Polyangium mundeleinium: one gene and its partner. The protein of the gene in region 1 interacts with the protein of each later gene in a pairwise test. Links are inferred from orthologs where the notes say so. Each region holds a gene or a part of one and is shown in the gene's direction. Other genes may lie near its edges.

Region 1 (7,286 bases):
GCCCTTCGAGGCCCCGACGCACGCCACACACGTGCCCTCGCACAACGTGTCGCAGCAGACGCCATCCGTGCAGAAGCCACTGGCGCAAACCGCGTGTTGGTCGCAGGGGGTGCCATTCTCGAGCCCCGGCGCAAGCGCGAGGATATAAGCCGCGCCCTCGATTTCGGGGGTCGTTTCATCCGGCGCGCCGATGAGCAGCGTGTCGCCCGACAGCGAAACGGAGGCGCCGAACGCCCCTTGCCAATCCTTGGGCTGCTCCTTCGGGAGGACCACGGATTCGAGCTCCCACGCTCCCGCCGAGCGGCGGAAGGTATGGGCACGGAACATGAAAAACCCCGTGTAGAGCATGCTGATGCTCGATCCCACGAGGAGCCGGTCGCCCTCGAGCGCCAGCGCCGCGCCGAAATTGTCCCATCCGAGCTGCGTGGGAGGCCAGGGCTCAGCCACCTGGATCCAGCCGCCGCCGACCCGCGAGAAGATCCGGCACCCGTCTTGACCTCCGAGCGCCAGGGTGTCCCCTTCCAGCGCCACCGCCCGGAGGTGGATGTCCGTCGGGATCTCCGCATCCTCGCTCCACGTGCTCCCTGCACGCGTGAAGGCGCGCGCCCCGAACCCGTGCGAGACGACGAGCGTATCTCCCGACAACCCGATGGCAGACACCTTCTCCTCGCTGCCGAGCCCGCTCGGGACGAGCCGGGCCTCCTGCGTCCAGGTGCCCCCCTGAAAGACGAAGACGTAGACCGCGCCGACGTCGCCGCTGCGCGGATCCATGACGGCGAGCCGATCCCCCGAGAGCACGACGTTCCACCCGAACTCGCGGGACCCGAGCCCGTCCGCAGCCACGACTTTCCCCTCCAAGGTCCATGCGCCCCCCTGCCGCGTGTAGGAGAAGACGGCGCCCGGGAGATCGGCGTCGATGTAGGGGGTGCCCACGGCGAGCCGATCCCCCTCGAGGGCCACCGCATCCCCGAATTCGTCGGAGAAGACCGTGCCAGGCGCTTTGAGTTCGGCCACCTCGCCCCAGGTGGCGCCGCTCCGCTCGAACAGATAGACGGCCCCGGCTTTGCCATCCGAACTGGCGGACCGACGCATGCCCACGGCCGCCGTGTCCCCGTCGATCGCCGTGGAGATACCAAACTGCCCGTTCCAGTGGGGCTTGCTCGGGATGAGCTTCGCCTGCTCGACGGCCGTGAGCAGCGGCTGGACGGCGAAGGCGACCTCGGGCTCGTTCTCGAATGCGACGTTCCGCCCCTCGCCACAACCGGCCGCGGCGCAAACCATGACCATCACCGAGGCCCCCCAACCGACGACCCTACCCCCGATTCGTTTCCACATTCGCCCATCCTACGTGATTTTCTTTGCGCGCGGCCAGGGCTACCCTGCGGTCATGGTGAACCGCGTGCCGGGCGTGCTCCGTCTGTTCTTCCTCGCAATGCTCGCCTCCGCGATGCCCGGTTGCGGCTCGCATGTCGAGCTGGCCGACGTCTGCGAGCCGCACGCGCAGGAGCTTTGTTATACCGGCCCGGAAGGCACCGAGGGCGTGGGCGCATGCCGCGCGGGCCTCCGAACGTGCGCAGGCGACGGGAGCGGCTTCGGCCCGTGCACGGGGGAGATCCTGCCGGCCTTCGAGGCGTGCTCCATCCCGGGGGACGAAAATTGTGACGGCACATCGGCCGTCTGCACCGGAGAGACCTCGTGGGCGAAGCGCTTCGCGAGCCCCGAGGACGAATTCGTGCGAAGCGCGGCGGCCACGGACGCCGGCGGGATCGTCCTCGGCATCGACCTTGTCGGCGCCCTCGACGTCGGCGGCCCCGTGGGCGTCGTCGAATCGGCCCTCGGGCAGGGGGCCTGCGTGCTCGAGCTCGGCGCGGAGGGCGATCCCCTCGGCGCGGAGGTCCTCCATGGAGGAGACGGCTGGGATTTCTTCGTCACCCATGGGGCAGGTCGGACCTCGGGCGTCGGGCGTTTTTCAGGCCCCGTCACGCTCGCCGGGGAGACGTTCACCTCGGTCAGCGACCAGGACGCGCTCCTCTTTTCGCTCGATCCTGCCGGCGATATCGTGTTCCGGAAGCAGATCAGCGCCTCCACCGCTTCGCTGTTCATCGACGCGATAGGGTCGAACGCGGCGGGGGATCTGCTCCTCGGGGGCGGAACGAGCGCGAACTCCCTGGACCTCGGCGGCGGACCTCTGGTGGATGCCGACGGCGTCACGTTCCTCGGGCGCTTCGACGCGGCGGGGAACCACATCTTCAGCAAGACCCTGCCGCCGGTGGAGGTGAACTCCACCCGATTCGACCCACAAGGAAACATCTTCCTCTCGGGGTACATGTACGATTCGGCGAACTTCGGGGGCGAGACGCTGACGAGCGTGGGACAAAAAGACTATTTCGTGGTGAAGCTCGGCCCCTCCGGCGAGCACCTCTGGAGCAAGCGCTTCGGCGGGAGCGGCATCATCTCCTCTTCCTATTCTTCCTATCTCACGATCGAGCCGGACGCCGCGGGCAACGTCTATCTGGCGGGCGTGTTCAGCGAGACCTGGGATTTCGGCGGCGGACCGGTCACGTCCAAGGCCTCCGAGGGGGCAGGTGACGCATTTTTGGTCAAGCTCGATCCGAACGGGAAGTACCTTTGGGGCAAGTTTTTCGGGAATGGTCAATACCAGTCCGCCAACGCCATCACCACGGACCCGAGCGGGAGCGTGATCCTCGGAGGGAGCTTCGGAGGGACTGTGGATTTCGGCGCGGGCGTGCTCCAGGCCTCCTCGCCGCTCTCGTTGGACATCTTCGTCGCCAAGTTCTCGCCCGACGGTGAACCCTTGTGGAGCCGGCGGTTCGGCGGAGGCAATGCCCTCTTCCTTTCCCCGAATGGGCTCGTCGTGGCCCCGTCGGGGCACGTCTACATGGCAGGGACGGTCTACGGAGATCTCGATTTCGGCTCCGGCGACCTCAAAGCCACCCACGCTGGGGCGGACGTGTTCGTCGTGAAGCTCGACCCGTGAAGGGCCCGCGCTCCCGGACGTTTTCGCGCGGGGGCCCGTCCCCGAGCGGAATCCCCTGCATACGTCCTCTGAAAGCCGCTCCCGTCGTCCACGTGTCGGACACCGTCCGATTCGCGGAATTGACGCGTCGCTCGCCCGCTACGAAGGGGAAGACCGGCGGGCCCTCGCCGCGTTCCTCTTTGCTCTCACGACGCGTGATGACCCCTCGATGTACGGAGGACCGTGATGCCCGACGACACCGCCCCGATCCCCGATGTCCACGAGGCGACGAGCGCCCTCGACGCGCGCACCCACCTCGGACGCCGCGTGCGAGGCATGTCGTGGTTCGTCGGCGCGGCGCTCCTCGGCCTCGCGGCGCGCGGCGTCCACCTGCAGATCGTGCACGGCGCAGAGCACGCGGCCCGCCTCGAAGCTGCCAGCGTGAAACGAGTGCGCCTCGCGCCGAGCCGCGGGGTGATCCGCGACGCGCGCGGCCGCGTCGTCGCCGAGGATCGCGTCGCCGTCGACGCCTACGTCGTCCCCGATCGGATGCTCGCCCGACCGGAGGAGAAGGTGCCCCGCCTCGCTGCCGCGCTCGGCCTCAGCGATGACGAGCGCAGCCGCCTCCGCCAGAAGCTCGACGCTGTGCCCGCAGCGAAGCGCGGTCAGTTGCTCCTCGTGCGCCGCGACGTCCATCCCGAGCGACTTCAGGCGATCCGCGACGACCGCGCGCTCTCCTGGATCAAGCTCGTCGAACGAGCGGGGCGGCGCTACCCGTTCGGCTCCCTCGGCGCGCACGCGATCGGGTACATGAACGAGGTCTCGCCGGCCGATCTCGCGAACGATCCAGGCAAACGGCCGGGCGATCGCGTCGGCCGCACCGGCGTCGAGCGCGCGCAGGATCGAGCGCTGCGCGGCACGCCTGGCCACGCCTTCGTGGCCGCGACGCACCGGGTCGTCGTGCCCGCGGGGCGCGAGGGCACGGCGCCCATCGCCGGACACGACGTGACGCTGACCCTCGACATGGATCTCGAGCGCGCGCTGGACGAGGCCTTCGACCGCCACGACCAGCGCAAAGGCGCCGCGGTGCTGATCGACGTGCACACCGGCCGCGTGCTCGCGATGACATCACGACCCGCGTTTGATCCCAACCTGCTCGATCGCGGCGTGGCCGTCCCCGCGGCGGGCTCCGAGCTCGACCGCGCGCTTCTGGAGACGGCGAAGCCGGGCTCGACCATCATGCCCTTCACGGCGCTGGCGGCGCTCGCGTCCGATCGCGCCGCGACAGAGCATCCGGTCGAGTGCAAGGGCGTTTACCCGTTCGAGTCCCGGTTGTTCCGCTGCACGCACGCCCACGGTCGGCTCGATCTGGATCACGCCCTCGCCGAGAACTGCTGGGTGTGGTTCTACGATCAGGCCGCGCGGCTCGGGCTCGACGCCATCGTCAGCGAGGCCAGGCCGTTCGGGTTTGGCGTGCCCACCGGCATCGAGATCGGCCGAGAGCTCGCGGGGCTCGTACCGACCCGCGCCTGGTACAAACGCTTCGAGCCGGGCCCCTTTCACGCGGGTCACGGCCTCGTCGCCGCCATCGGGCAGGACAACGTGTGGGTCACGCCCATCCAGCTCGCGGTGGCCTATGCAGCGCTCGCCAATGGCGGCACCGTGCGCACGCCGCAGATCGTCGTGAGCGACGTGCCAGCGCCCGCGCGGCAGGTGGACGTTCCAGCCGCGGATCTCGCGCGGATCCGCGTCGCGCTGCGCGCCCGTGCGAGCGAGCTCAGCGGGTTGCAAGCCAGCGTGGCCGGCACGAGAGGCGCGTCCGACTCGCGCGAGTTCTTCCTGGTGCCCATGACCGACATCGAAGCGGAGGACGGTCCACGGGACGACGAGCCGCCCGCGCGCCCCATCCGCATTCCGGGCACGAACGGCTGGTTCGCGGGCTTCGCGCCTGCGGACGTCCCCGAGGTGGCCATCGTCGTCCTCGTCCAGGGCCGGTTCTTCTCGTCGCACCGCGCCGCGACCGCCATCGCGGACGACGCGCTCCGCGCCTACTTCGCCGGCAAGGAAAGAGGCTCCCGATGACGCGCGTCTTGCGAAACCGTCCCATCGTCGTCGTCGTCGCCGCCGCCGCCGCGCTCGCCGCCGTCGGCCTCGCGACCGTGCACGCGGCGGGGCTCGCCCTCCCGGGAAGGAGCGCGCTCTGGCCCCGGCAGCTCGCGTGGCTCATCGTCGGTTCGGCCGCGGCGCTCCTCGTTGCGCGCGCGGATCTCCGCCGGCTAAAGGACCGCCGAGCGCTGCTGATTCACGGCGCGCTGATCCTCGCCACCCTCGCCACGTTCGCCGCGTCGGGGGTCCACGACACGCACCGCTGGCTGCACCTCGGGCGCCTCCACGTGCAGCCGTCCGAGCCCCTCAAGCTCGGCCTCGTGCTCGCGCTCGCGAGCTGCTTTTCTCGTCCCGCCGAAGGCCCGCGACGGCTCCGCGATCTCGCGCTCCCGGCGGGGCTCCTCGCCTGCACGTTGATCCCCGTACTGCTCCAGCCGGATCTCGGGACCGCGGGGGTGCTCGCGCTGATCGCCGCGTCGGCTCTGGCGCTCGAGCGCTTTTCGCGCGGCGCTTGGGTCACCCTGGCCATCGGCGCGATCGGCAGCCTCGCGACCGTGTGGCTCACCCTGCACGACTACCAGCGCGCGCGCCTCGCTGCGTTCGTTCACGGCGCCGATCCGCTGACCACCGGCTACCACAGCGACCACGCGTTGCGGCTCGTCGGCGCCGGCCGCCTCCTCGGCGCCAGCAGCTTCGCGGGGAGCGAGCCCTACCCGCTGCCCGAGGCCCACGGCGACTTCGCCTTCGCGGTCTGGGCGTACGAGCACGGCTTCGCCGGCACGGCGCTGGTGCTCGCGCTCTACCTCGCGCTGGGGCTCGCCGCGCTGCGGATCGCCGCGGGCGCGCGCGACCGCTTCGAGGCCCGCGTCGCTGTGGGCGTCGCGGCGATCGTGTTCTGGCAGGCGGTGATCAACGCCGGCATGGTGATGGGCCTGCTCCCCGTGGTGGGCGTCACGCTGCCGCTGATCTCGTACGGCGGCTCGAGCGCGTTCACGTGCCTCGTGGGCGTCGGGCTGCTCGCGAGCGTGGCCCGGCGGAACACCCTCTGATGGAGTGGAGGTAGATCACGCAGGATCAGCCCGGAGGAAACGAGACGTCGGGGCCAGTCAGCAAACGTCGCGCCAGGGCGCCACAGTCATGGCGCTCGCATCGATGAAACGCGCTGAGCGAGAGCCAGGAACGGGGTCAACCCGCGAGGCCGAGCTCCTTCATGATCGCGGCGTTGCGCGCTTCAGCTCGCTGGAGGGCGGGCCGCTGGGCGAGGCGCTCGGCGTAGGCGACGAAGGAGGGGCGCTTCTCGAGCATGTCGAAGCGCAGCATGTAGCGGATCGTGCCGCCGAAGATCACGTCCGCCATGGAGAACGTTTCGCCGAGGATGAATGTGCGGTTGGCGATCGCCGACTCCATCGAGTCGAGCATGGCCTCGTAGGTGCCCCAGCCGGCCGATCCGGGCTTGGCTTCCCAACCACCCGCCTTGGCCATGGCGCCGGGCTCGATGACCGCGGGGGCGAACGCCGCCCATCGCAGGTACGTGCCCCGTTCTCCGGTGTCGACCTTCGGCGCGAGCGTCCCGTATGCGTAGCGATCCGCGAGGTAGAGGGCGATCGCCGCCGCCTCGGTGACGACCGTGTCACCGTCCTCGAGGATGGGGAGCTTGCCCATCGGGTTCAGCGCGAGGATCGCAGGGGTCTTGTGTCCACCCTTCGGCATGTCGACCTGGTGGATCTCGTATGCAACCCCGACCTCTTCGAGCGCCCAGACAGTGCCGGCCGCGCGGGAGAAGGGGTGGTGATAGAGCGTGATCGTCATCGGAGACTCCTGTCGTCGAGGGAACTGGCGCTCGGTGTACCGACCCCGATCGCAGGACACAAGCGCATAGAGCAAATTTACGCATCGGCGGTCCACGCGCCGAGAGCCCCGCGCGGGCGTGAAACCGCACCCCATGAAAACGCGGCGGCGGCGCCATCGCGCATGCCCGAGCGAGAAAGTCGTAGGGATCCAGCACGACGCACCTCGTCCCGTCACGCCACACTTTTTGGAGCTCGTACCGGACGTTGCTGGCAGCCGCAGAAACGACAAGCATTCTCCATCCATACTCGCCTGCCGCACGTACACCCCATCCAGCACGAGCGTATGCGCCCGCCGCCGCTCCCGCTCCCGCCACCGCAGGACGGGTATCCCATTCATCGCCGCGCCTCCGACT
Region 2 (7,523 bases), 7.4 Mb from region 1 along the record:
CGCCTGACGCGCGTGTTCCGCGACAGACTCGAAGCCTCGCCCCACACCTGGGTCGAGACGCGTTGCCTGCAAGATCAGCGCGACCGCTCGCTCTTCCCGATCGCGGGCCTGGTGAACCAGCTCTTCGTGCTGGTCCCGCGCGACAGCCCCGAGGAGAAGATCAGCAAGATCGAGCGCGCGCTCGCGCACTACGGCTATCCGCTGCCGGAGGTGATGCCGATCTTCGGCGCGCTGCTCGGCCTGCCGGTCTGGCATCGCTACCCGCCGACGGCGATGAGCACGGAGGATCAACGCACGAAGCTGCAAGAGGTGCTCTTCAGCGCGATCGACTCGCTCGCGCGGCGCCGTCCGCTCGTGATCATGTTCGCGGATCTGCACTGGGCCGATCCCGCGACGCTCGCGATCCTCGGCGACATCGTGCACGACCTGCCGACCGTGAGCGTGATGCTGCTCGGCACGGCGCGCCCTGGGTTCGTCCCGCCGTGGCCCGCGCGCTCGCACGTCAGCACCGTCACGCTGAGCCGCCTCACGCCGAAGCGCGTGAAGATGATGGTCGAGGAGATCACGAAGGGGAAAGAGCTGCCCTCGGAGGTCTTCGATCAGCTCGTCGAGAAGACGGACGGCGTGCCACTCTTCGTCGAGGAAGTGACGAAGATGCTGCTCGAATCGGGGCTGCTTGAAGAGCGCGGCGGTCGTTTCGAGCTCACGGGCCCGCTGCCCGCGTTCGCGATCCCCGCGACGCTGCGCGACTCGCTCATGGCGCGCCTCGACCGGCTCGGCTCGGCCAAACGCGTCGCGCAACTCGGCGCGATCCTCGGCCGCGAGTTCACCTACGACCTCATCGAGGCCGTCTCGCCGATCGATCCGGCGACGCTCCAACGCGAGCTCGATCGGCTCGTCGAAGCGGACGTGCTCTACCAGCGCGGCCGCATCCCGCGCGCGACGTACACGTTCAAGTACGTGCTCGTGCAGGACACGGCGTACGAGTCGCTGCTCCACAACACGCGCCAGGCCTACCACCGCAAGATCGCGCAGGTGCTCCTGCAGCGCTCGATGGCGGCCTCGCAGCTCGGCGACGCAAAGGGGAGCCGCGATCCGAACGCGAGCGGCAACCAGCCCTCGCAAGCGGGGAGCGGTGACAAGAAGGCGCCCTCGGACGACCATCGGCCGCCTCAAAGAGACGTGAAGGAAGTGCTACGCGGGCTCATGAAGGACAAACCCGAGGACAGCCCGCTCGGCAACGTCAAGGACCTGAAGAAGCGTCCCTTTTAGCGAGACATGAAGGCAATTCGAGTCGATGCGTTCGGGCCCCCGGCCGAGGTGGTCCGTTTCCTCGAGGTGCCCGAGCCGGAGCCGCCGCGCGAGGGCGAGATCACGGTCTCGGTCGAGGCAACGCCGATCAACCCGTCGGACCTCTTGATCCTGTCAGGCATCTACGGCGCGCTGCCGCGGCTGCCCACCGTGCCCGGGAAAGAAGGCGTGGGCCGCGTGATCGACGTGGGCCCAGGCGTGCGCGGGATCGAGCGAGGCATGCGCGTGCTCTTGCCGATCGGCGCGGGCGCGTGGCGCGAACGGGTGAAGGTCCTGGCCGAGGACGTGATCCCCGCGCCGGAAGGCGTGCCGGCCGCGCAGCTCGCGATGGCGACGTTGAACCCGCTCGCCGCGCATTTCCTGCTGACGGCGCTCGTGAACCTCGGGCCCGACGACTTCCTCGTGCAGAACGCGGCGAGTTCCGCGATCGGTCGATGGATCGTCACGCTCGCGAAGGAGCGCGGCATCAAGACGGTGAACGTGGTGCGGCGCGCGTCGCAGGTGAATGCGCTGCGCGAGCTCGGCGCGAACGTGGTGCTCGTCGACGGGGCAGAGCTCGGCAAGCGCATCACGGCAGCGACGCGCGGCGCGTCAATCAAGCTCGGGCTCGACGCGGTCGCGGGCGGCGCGACGACACGCATCGCGGGTTGTCTCGGTCGTGGCGGCACGGTCGTGAGCTACGGGATGCTGAGCGGGCAGCCGGGGCACATCGCGACGAACGATCTCGTGTTCCGTGACATCCACCTGCGTGGCTTCTGGCTCGCCTCGCACCTCGCGACGATCCCGAAGGAGGACCTGCGCGAGCTCTGGAAGCGGCTCGCGGGCCTCGTCGCGAGTAACGCCGTCGCCGTGCCGGTGGAGGCGACGTACACGCTCGATCGGATCAAGGAAGCCGTGACGCACGCCGAGCGCGAAGGCCGCGGCGGCAAAATCGTCCTCGTCCCGCAGGGCGGCTGATCAGGCGCGCGCGACGATCGCGGAGAGGAGCCGTCCGCTCTTCGCAGCGTCGCGCCGATACGAGAACCAGCGCTCGTGGTCGCACACGGTGCAGCCGCGGACGTCGTCGAGCCGCGCAGGCTCGACGCCCGCGGTCGTGAGCTGCGCGCGGACGATGCGGCGAAGGTCGACGTGTGCGCGCGCGCGGCTGCGATCGACGACGTCGTCGCCTGCGTTCGACGCGCCGAGGAGCGAGGCCGCGACGTCGTCGCCGACCTCGAAGCAGCAGGGCTCGATGTGCGGGCCGATCGCCGCGACGATGCTCGGCGAAGGCGCGAGCGCGCGAAGAACGGCGACGCCTGCAGCGGCTGCGTTCGCCACGGTGCCGCGCCAGCCGCTGTGCACGGCGACGACGGCGCCGCTTCTTCGATCCGCGAGCAAGACGGGCACGCAGTCGGCCGAACGCACGCCGCACGCGACGCCGGGCGTGCGCGAGGCGGTGATGTCGCCGTGGCGCTTCACGACTTCATCGCGGTCTTCGGTGCCATCGAGGATGTGCGCGTCGGTCCCGTGAACCTGGCTGAGGATGTAGAGGCGCGGCAGGGGCACACCCAGGGCCGCGGCGCAACGACGAATGTTCTCCTGCACGGCGGCTGGGTCGTCCCCGGTGGCGGCGGCGGCCACGTTGAGGGAGTCCCACGGGGGAAGGCTGACCCCGCCGGAGCGCGTGAAGAACGCGTGGCGGAAGCCCTCGGCGTCGAGAAGTGCCGAGAAAACAGGGCTCGGCGCGCCCACCAGGGGGGGCCCGGCGGGGGGGGCGTGGAGGGGGCTGCCGAGGGCTTCGACTGGGGGGTTACCGGAATCCCGGGTTGGCGTGGGGCGTTGGGACGCCTGCTCTCCATTCGGGCTTTTCACGGATCTTCCTCGCCGGACGTGAGGCTGTCATGGACGAGCGAGGCCGGCGAGGTGATATTTTCCGGCTGAAGCTCCGATGCGCCCGCAAGACCCGAACATCGGCCGAGACATTCTGGGCGGTCAGTTCCAGATCCTGCAGAAGATCGGCTCGGGCGGGATGGGATCCGTCTACAAGGCCGCGCAACCGGCGATGAACCGGATGGTGGCCGTGAAGATCCTCCATCCGAAGCTCGCGAACCGCAAAGACCTCGTCTCGAGGTTCCGCCGCGAGGCGCGCGCGATGAGCCACCTGACGCACCCGAACACGGTGAAGGTGTTGCTCTACGGCGAGCTCGAAGACGGCTCGCTCTACATCGTGATGGAGTACCTGGAGGGGAAAAACCTCAACCAGATCGTCCGCAAAGAGGGGCCGATGGGCCTCGACCGCGCGATCCCGGTGCTCATCCAGGTCTGCGGCGCGCTGCAAGAGGCGCACTCGCAAGGGATCGTCCATCGCGACCTGAAGCCCGAGAACATCTTTTTGTCCACCAACGGAGGTCTGCGCGACTTCCCGAAGGTGCTCGACTTCGGCCTCGCGAAGGTCACCGAGCGCGAGCTGCGTCCAGGCTCCGTGATGCTCACGCAGGAGGGCATGGTCTTCGGGACGCCGGAGTTCATGTCGCCCGAGCAAGCCCAGGGCAAACCGCTCGACGCGCGCAGCGACATCTACTCGCTCGCGGTGATCCTCTACGAGATGCTCACCGGCAAGCTGCCGTTCGACGCGCGCACGCCGATGGAGTTCATCCAGCACCACGTGACGAAGCCGCCGCTCGCGCTGGAGACGCGCGTGCCGGGAAAGACCTTCCCGCAAGGGCTCGGCGCGGTGATCGCGAAGGCGCTCGAGAAGCGGCCGGAGGATCGATACACGACGGCCGCGGACTTCGCCGACGCGCTGAAGCCGTACGCGCCGGGCGGAGGCAAGGGGTTCTCCGGGCTCTTCCCCGCGAGCAGCGTGGAGGTGCTCGAGAAGGCGTCGCGCTCGCACGCCGAGCTCGCGCACGTGCCGGAGCAGAAGCCGGAGTCGCAGCGGCAGCCCCCACCCGCGCCCGCGCCCACGCCCTCGTCGTCGCGACAGGGTGGAGGAGCGTCCGCGCCGACCGCGATGGATGGCGCGCCCTCGAACCGCAAGCCGAACGGCGCGAATCCGATGACGAGCACGGGCAACCCGCTCTCGTCGCCAAGGCCGATGCCATCCCCCCACGCGATGCGACCGGCGACGAAGTCGGGGACCAACGAGGGCCCGTCGTCGCTGCGCATCGCGCCCCCCGTGTCGAGGCCAGCGCCGGCGCCGGCGCCCGTCGTCGTGAAGGGCAGCCCGTCGACGCTCACGCTCGTCGGCGTGGCTGTGGGCTTCTTGATCGTCGGCGTGCTCCTCGCGGTCATCGTCCTCAAGCTGCTCCGCTAGCGGACGATCTGAAGCGCGCTCGGCGTTTCCGAGACACCCATCATGCCGGCCGATCGCCCCTCCGAAGAGCAGAACGGTAGCGACGCTCGGAAGAGCACGCCCTCCACGCCGAACGAGGTGAAGAGCGCGCCCTCCACGCCGAACGAGGCGAAGACCACGAGCGACGACGAGCGCGAGAAGCGTCGCGCCGCGCGGAGACGCAAGCGCGCGATCCAGACCTGGGTGCGACGCGCGGGCATCACGATCGTGCTGCTCGCGGCGGCGGCGATGCTCGGCGTGGCGCTGACGATCCGGCACTACGAGGCGGACCTGCCGTCGACGGAGGAGTTGAAGAGCTACCGCCCGCCGCAGGTGACGCGCGTGATGGCGCGGGACGGTCAGATGGTGCTCGGTGAGCTCTTCGTCGAGCGGCGCACGATCGTCGACGTCGAGGCGATGCCGGATCGCGTGCGCTACGCGGTGCTCGCCGCAGAGGACGCGTCGTTCTACGAGCACAAGGGCCTCGACTATCCGGGGATGCTGCGCGCGCTCTACAAGAACCTGCGCGGCGCGAGCGCGCGGCAGGGCGCGAGCACGATCACGCAGCAGGTCGTGAAGAACGTGCTGCTCACGTCGGAGCGCACGTTCGACCGGAAGATGAAGGAGGTCATCCTCGCGCGTCGCATCGAGCAGGAGCTGACGAAGAACGAGATCCTCGGGCTCTACCTGAACCACATCTACTTCGGGCACGGGCGCTACGGGATCGAGGAGGCCTGCCGTTACTACTTCGGCAAGTCGATCCGCGACGCGACGCTCGCGCAGGCCGCGCTGCTCGCGGGGATCGTGAAGGGGCCGAGCATCTACTCGCCGCGCGTGAGCCTGGAGCGCGCGAAGAAGCGGCGCGAGTACGTGCTCGGGCAGATGCTCGCGAAGGGCTTCGCGACGGCGGACGAGGTGGAGCGCGCGCGGGCGGAGGAGGTGAACCTCGCGCCCGCGCAGGAGGAGATGCGCGAGCTCGCGCCCGAGGTCGTCGAGGAGGCGAAACGCACGCTGCGCGCGCTCGTCGGTCCGGATGCGGATCGCGGCGGCTACACGATCACGACGACGATCGATCCGACGATGCAGTCGAAGGCGCGCGGCGCGGTGCGCGCGAACCTCGATGGGTACTTGAAGCGGCACAACATGGTCGCGCCGCTCGCGCCAGGGAAACGCGAGCCACCCGCGTTCGAGGGCGCGCCGAAGCCGAGTGGTCATCGCGTGTACGCGGGTGTCGTGACGGGGCACGACGATACGAAGGGGCTTTTGTTCGTACGCATCGGCGCGCTCGCGGGTGCAGTCGATCTGCGCGGCAAGAGCCGGTACAACCCGAAGGATCTCTTGCCGAGCCAGTTCGCGAAGGTCGGCAAGGTGGTGCGCGTGAGCCTCGTGGACCCCAAGGAGGCCGCCGCGTCGGCCGCAGATCCGCGCCAGGGCGCGCTCGAGCCAGGGACGGAGGAGCCGACGCCGGAGCCGACGCCGAAGGAGAAGGCGCAGCCGGCGGGGCTACGGCTGGAGCTCGGGCCGCAGTCGGCGCTCGTGGCGATCGACGTCGCGTCGCGCGAGGTCGTGGCGCTCATCGGAGGTTACGAGGGCGTGCGCGGCGGGCTCGATCGGTCGCTCTCGAAGAGGCAGCCGGGCTCGACGTTCAAGCCGTTCGTCTACGCGTACGGGATCCACACGCGCAAGTTCACGCCGGCCACGTTGCTGGAGACGAATCCCGCGGCGCTGAAAGGCTACCAGCCGAACAACTACGACGAGAGCGAAGGGAAGACGCCGGCGCGTTTGCGTGAGGCGCTCGCGCACAGCGTCAACGTCGCGGCCGTGTGGTCGATCCAGGAGCTCGGTGCGGCGCACGTGATGGCGTTCGCGCAAGACCTCGGGATCGAGTCGAAGCTCGGCGCGGATCTGTCGCTTGCGCTCGGCGCCTATGAGGTGACGCCGCGCGAGATGGCCGCGGCGTACGCGGCGTTCGCAGCAGGCGGCGAGTACAAGAAGCCGCGGCTCATCACGCGGATCACTGGGCCGAACGGGGTCGACATCCCGCTCGGGTCGGAGCCAGAGCCGAAGCGCATGCTCACGGAGGAAGAGGCGTTCCTGGTGAACAGCCTGCTGCGGACCGTGGTGGAGCGAGGCACGGCGACACGCGCGAAGGCGCTCGATCGGTGGATCGCAGGCAAGACCGGGACGAGCAACCAGTCGAAGGATGCGTGGTTCGTCGGCTACTCGATGGACATCGCGTGCGCGGTGTGGACGGGCTTCGACGACGCAGCGCCGCTCGGCGCAGGCGAGACGGGCGCGGTCGCGTCGCTGCCCGCGTTCGTGGACTTCATGCGCGAGGCGCACGCGGGCAAACCGAAGCGTGCGCCGACGGAGCCCGCGGGCCTCGAGCACAAGCGGATCGATCCGGAGACGGGCCTGCTCGCGTACGAGGGGCAGGAGAACGCGGTCGACGAGGTGTTCTTGAGGGACACCGCACCCGACGCGGGCGTCGACGCTGCGCCGGACGGCGAAGCAGACGCGGAGACGGGCGAGGCAGACGCCGCGGACGAGGGCGCGGAGGCGGGTGCGGAGGAGCCGCTCCCGGTCATCCCGGTGCCAACGCTGAAGCACGAGGGGCCGCCCGGCGAGGGCGAAGCGGATCACGCCAAGGAGCCTTGAGGCGCCGGCGTTCGTTCGAGCTCAAACGAGCTCGTCGATGGGCCCTGCGCCCTCGCGCAGGATGCGCACGTCGCCTTCGCTGAGGTCGATGACGGTCGTGGGCAAGTTGCCGCCGGCGCCGGCGTCGAGGATGAGCTCGAGGGCGGGGAAGCGCTCCTTGATCTCCCAGGGATCCACCATGGGATCTTCGCCTGGCGGTGCAGCCGTCGTGCTGATGATCGGACGCCCGAGCTCACGCACG

What was found.
Region 2: the proteins of POL67_RS17070 (region 1) and POL67_RS45875 interact in binary tests that used the Escherichia coli proteins (3 or more experiments, as listed by UniProt). The link is inferred for Polyangium mundeleinium from one-to-one orthologs.

What each region holds. Positions count from the first base shown.
Region 1 is NZ_JAQNDO010000001.1:4,254,090-4,261,375, forward strand. The notes cover bases 2,736-5,641. They hold POL67_RS17070 (penicillin-binding transpeptidase domain-containing protein), read left to right. Parts: upstream 2,736-3,223; coding sequence 3,224-5,059; downstream 5,060-5,641. Other genes in these bases: POL67_RS17065 (NHL repeat-containing protein), read left to right, coding at 2,736-2,998; POL67_RS17075 (FtsW/RodA/SpoVE family cell cycle protein), read left to right, coding at 5,056-5,641. Also shown: POL67_RS17060 (FG-GAP repeat protein), read right to left, coding at 1-1,335; more of POL67_RS17065, read left to right, coding at 1,388-2,735; more of POL67_RS17075, read left to right, coding at 5,642-6,132; POL67_RS17080 (glutathione S-transferase family protein), read right to left, coding at 6,269-6,892; POL67_RS17085 (hypothetical protein), read right to left, coding at 7,286-7,286. UniProt on the Escherichia coli protein: Catalyzes cross-linking of the peptidoglycan cell wall. Responsible for the determination of the rod shape of the cell. Is probably required for lateral peptidoglycan synthesis and maintenance of the correct diameter during lateral and centripetal growth.
Region 2 is NZ_JAQNDO010000001.1:11,632,430-11,639,952, forward strand. The notes cover bases 4,340-7,482. They hold POL67_RS45875 (penicillin-binding protein 1A), read left to right. Parts: upstream 4,340-4,648; coding sequence 4,649-7,282; downstream 7,283-7,482. Other genes in these bases: POL67_RS45870 (serine/threonine-protein kinase), read left to right, coding at 4,340-4,606; POL67_RS45880 (L-threonylcarbamoyladenylate synthase), read right to left, coding at 7,304-7,482. Outside these bases: POL67_RS45855 (protein kinase domain-containing protein), read left to right, coding at 1-1,272; POL67_RS45860 (zinc-dependent alcohol dehydrogenase family protein), read left to right, coding at 1,279-2,268; peptidoglycan editing factor PgeF, read right to left, coding at 2,269-3,042; more of POL67_RS45870, read left to right, coding at 3,239-4,339; more of POL67_RS45880, read right to left, coding at 7,483-7,523. UniProt on the Escherichia coli protein: Cell wall formation. Synthesis of cross-linked peptidoglycan from the lipid intermediates.